Regions from separate parts of the Abyssisolibacter sp. ZYX002 genome, predicted to be linked through region 1. Evidence: a T-box and tRNA genes for the amino acid it is inferred to sense, from the RefSeq annotation. Region 1 holds a T-box; the other holds one or more tRNA genes.

Region 1 (2,271 bases):
AAAGCTATAAATGTGCATTAGAATTTTATTATAATTGTTATGAAAAAAATCCTAATATTTTTGAAGTTTTATATAATTCGGTAATATGATATTTTCTTTCATTGAATTATCTATTTTCAAATATATTGATAGATAAAAATTAAAAGGAGGTGAAATAATGGAATTTATGAATTCAGATTATGATTTATCAGGAAGAAAAGAAGAAGAAAAAAGCTGCGGTAAATGTCGTTGGTCTTGGGGTGTAACTAGAGCTATGGTTAATGCAGCTAGACCTACAGGTCCAGTTTATAAATAATCTTATTAATTAGGAAAATTATCTTCGTATCTTTAACATTAAGTATCCTAATAATTATGATAAAAACTTTACCATATTATTGTGATATCTACATATGTTTAGATAATTAGTAGATAAAATAAATACACGGAGGTGAAATAATGGAATTTATGGATTACGCTGTAAGCGGAGAAAAAGAAAAAAGTTGCGGTAAATGTGGTTGGACTTGGCATGTAACACGTGCTATGGTTAATGCTCCTCGCCATCATTTAGATCCTGGTACTCAACCTTCTATACCTAGTCTGTAAAATATAATAGGTGTTTAGAAATCATTTTAATTAATATTTATATTTAAAAGTGTCTACTTCTATACTATTGGATTTAGACACTTTTACTTTTACATAAACTAACTTATCCATGTTTTGGATAAGTTTGCTTGACTTTTTTTTGGTTATATTGTAATATAAAAAAAATAAGGTCGCATAGCTAACTTGCCTCACAATCAGAGGGAACAGGTTCGAGTCCTGCTAGGGCCATTATATAAAACAAACAATGATAAGAAGTAGTAATTTGAATTCGATTTCCAGAGAGGAGTAGTTTGCTGAAATACTCTATGAGAACTCAAATGAAGTAGTCTTTGAGTTATGGGCAGAAACCAATTTGGAAGTAGATCCCATTGTTTTTCCTCGTTATCGGATGTTAAGTGCATATATTTATTTATATGAATTTAGGTGGTACCACGGTTATTTCGTCCTATTATTTTAATAGGACGTTTTTTATTTTATTAAGAAAGAGAGGATAATGAAATGTTAGAAAAGAAATATAAAGCTAATGAAATCGAAAAAGAATTAGTAGACTTTTGGAAAAATAATGAAATATTTAAGTATGAAGAAACGAGTAATAAAGAACTTTATTCCATAGATACTCCACCTCCAACTGTAAGTGGAAAACTACACATAGGTCATATTTTTTCATATACTCAAGCTGAAATGATTGCACGTTATAAGAGAGCTATAGGTTATAATGTATTCTATCCTTTTGGCTTTGATGACAATGGCCTACCAACAGAGCGTTTAGTTGAAAATGATTTAAAAATAAAAGCTAAAGAAATGCCTCGTTCCAAGTTCAATCAAAATTGTTTAAACGTAATCATGGATTACGAAGCAGAATTCAAAAATTTATGGACTAACCTCGGCTTTAGTTGCGATTGGGGCCTTGAGTATAAAACTGTATCCCCACTATCTCAAAAAATTTCACAAAGATCATTCATTGATTTATATAATAAGAAAAAAGCTTATATCGAAGAAAGTCCTGTTCTTTATTGTACTCATTGCCAAACTTCAATTGCTCAAGCAGAACTAGAGACAAAAGAGCTTGAATCTCATTTTAACTATATTAAATTTTATATTGATGATGAATATTTGATGGTAGCAACAACACGTCCTGAACTGTTAAATTCATGTCAGGCAATTTTTATCCATCCAGATGATGATAAAAACTCCCATTATATAGGAAAGACTGCTATAGTTCCATTATATAACTACGAAGTACCAATTCTACCTAACGAAGATGTAGATAAGGAAAAAGGTAGTGGAGCAGTAATGTTCTGTACTTTTGGAGATACTAAGGATTTAGAGTGGTATAAAAAATACGACTACCCCTATAAAAAGACCATTAATTCAGATGGATTTATTGATGAATCAGTTGAATTTATTGGTGGAATGCATGTGAAAAAAGCAAGAAAATCAATAATTGAGTTATTAAAAGAAAATGAATTATTAATTAAATCAACTTCAATAACTCACCCCGTTTCAGTACATGAAAGATGCTCTAATGAAGTTGAAATTATACCATCACAACAATGGTATATTGATATATTAAGTTCACAAGATGAATTAATCAAGCTAGCTGATCAGATAAATTGGTATCCATCATATATGAAATCTAGATACTTGTCCTGGGTTGAAAACTTAAAGTGGAATTGGTGTATATCAAGA
Region 2 (2,271 bases), on a different contig from region 1:
TGTGTAACGGCTTTATCAGTTTATTCTTTTATGATTTTAGATGGATTAGATAATGCTAAATATGATATAGATATAACAGCTCATAGAGGTAGCTCAAAGCTAGCTCCAGAAAATACAATATCAGCATTAAAGGTAGCAATAAAAAATGGTGCAACCTATGCAGAAATAGATGTTCAAGAAACAAAAGATGGGCAGGTTATATTGTTGCATGATAATACGTTTAAGAGAACAGTTGGAACTGACAAAATGCCATCACAAATGACTCTAGAGGAAATAAAACAGTTAGATACAGGAATACTGTTTGATTCAAAATTTAAAGGAGAAAAAGTCCCAACACTACAGGAAGTTATTGATTATGCTAAAGGAAAGATAAAGTTAAATATAGAGTTAAAAACAAACAAAAGTGACAAGGTTTTAATAAAAAAAGTTGCAAAAATTATTAAAGAAAAGAACTTTATAAAATCTTGTGTAGTTACATCTTTAGATTATGATGCGTTATTAGAAATAAAACGACAAGAGCATTTAATTAAAACAGGATATATAATGTATTTTGCGGTAGGGGAGCTTGAAAAACTAAAAGTAGATTTTTATAGTATAGAAGAAACAAATGTTAATGAAGGTTTTGTAAGTACGGCTTATTCGATAGGAAGAGAAGTGCATGTATGGACTATAAATACAGAAACTAGTATGGAAAACATGATAGAGCTTGGAGTAGACAATATAATAACAGATAATGACAGTATGTTAAAAGAATTGTTAGATAGTTATAAAGAGGAATAAACATAAAAAAATTACGTTAAATTACCTATTTAAACAGTATTTGTTGATATACGATAAGATTTTAAAAAAAAGTAGAAAAAACTGTTGACATACATTCTTCTATCATGTAAAATACTAAGAGTAGTCTGTAAGACCCATTAGCTCAGTTGGTAGAGCATCTGACTTTTAATCAGGGTGTCCGGCGTTCGAGTCGCCGATGGGTCACCATTTTTAGGCCCTATGGTCAAGCGGTTAAGACACCGCCCTTTCACGGCGGTAACCCGGGTTCGAGTCCCGGTAGGGTCACCATATTTGTGGGCGCATAGCTCAGTTGGGAGAGCACCTGCCTTACAAGCAGGGGGTCATAGGTTCGAGCCCTGTTGTGCCCACCATAAAAAATCAGCGTTAACGCTGATTTTTTTATTTATTATTATTCTATTCTTCCCATCTTAAATCATTACCATAAAACTTTAGTTCTATAAACTTACCAAATATTCTAGAAAAAAACCTGTCGGAATACATTTGCGATAGTTCTCTAGGATGATGATTTGTAGAGATTATAGTTTTCTTACCATTTACAAGTCTAGAATTTATGATGTTAAACATCTCAGTATTTGTAAAAGCAGTGGTTAGTTCAGTACCAAGGTCGTCAATTATTAGCAAATCAGAACTAAACAATAGATTGTATGCTAGTTGGTAAGAAGTATCTTTTGCTATGTCCTTAAATTTATAGGTTCTAATAATATCTAATATATTAAAAGCAGTTTGATACAGTACAATTTTCCCCTTATCAAGTAAGTTTTTAGCAATGCAGTTGCACATGAATGTTTTTCCTAAACCAGTAGTACCATAAAATAGTAAATTTTCTTCATTATCCTTATCAAAATTAATAACAAAACCTTCGCACACATTAGCTATAAATTTCATATTTTCTTTTGGAGTACGCTGTTCATTTTCATAAGACTCATCAGAGAACAGATTTATATTAAAGGTTTGAAAATTTTCTTTAGCAAGCATTCTCTCTAAATTAGACATCTTGTAAGCAGTTCTTATTAATGCTTGCTTAAAACAATTGCATTTTTTACCATTCTCAAGATATCCAGTATCCTTACACCTTACACAATCATATGCAATATCTGTATAATTTATAGGGATATTGTTTTCGGTCATTAGTATAGCTTTTTCTTGCTTAAGAGATTGTATTTGGTGTTGTAATTGCTCTATCTTATTCTCTATACAACCAGAGTTCTTTAATATCTCCTTTGAAGTTGCTACGCCTAAAGATGCAATTTTTTTATCTATTTCTTCAATACGAGGAATTAAGTTGTAGATTTCTCTTACTCGTATAGTTTGCTCACGTTTTTTTTGATCTAACTTAGATTCGTAATTTTTTAGTATTTCTCTAATAACACTATCGTTCATGGTATTTCCTCCCTTATACATTCTCAGATTTTTTATTGTATAAGTTGTTTAAACCTTTATTTTTTAATTTTTTTTGAAGGTTTTTATTTA

Evidence for each region. The T-box of region 1 lies ahead of P3X86_RS00315 (valine--tRNA ligase). A T-box ahead of a tRNA ligase gene usually reads a tRNA of that ligase, here a tRNA-Val.
Region 2: it encodes a tRNA-Val, which carries the amino acid that the T-box ahead of P3X86_RS00315 (valine--tRNA ligase) is inferred to sense. The anticodon was not compared.

Annotation. Positions count from the first base shown of each region.
Region 1 covers NZ_JARMXH010000001.1:76,428-78,698, reverse strand. Annotated here, with positions in the region: gene P3X86_RS00330 (radical SAM protein) at 1-89, shown strand, start outside; gene P3X86_RS00325 (hypothetical protein) at 158-295, shown strand; gene P3X86_RS00320 (hypothetical protein) at 445-582, shown strand; T-box leader at 818-1,033, shown strand; gene P3X86_RS00315 (valine--tRNA ligase) at 1,081-2,271, shown strand, end outside.
Region 2 covers NZ_JARMXH010000012.1:31,025-33,295, reverse strand. Annotated here, with positions in the region: gene P3X86_RS19855 (glycerophosphoryl diester phosphodiesterase membrane domain-containing protein) at 1-780, shown strand, start outside; tRNA gene P3X86_RS19850 (tRNA-Lys) at 912-987, shown strand; tRNA gene P3X86_RS19845 (tRNA-Glu) at 994-1,068, shown strand; tRNA gene P3X86_RS19840 (tRNA-Val) at 1,076-1,151, shown strand; gene P3X86_RS19835 (ATP-binding protein) at 1,195-2,181, opposite strand; gene P3X86_RS19830 (DnaD domain protein) at 2,195-2,271, opposite strand, start outside.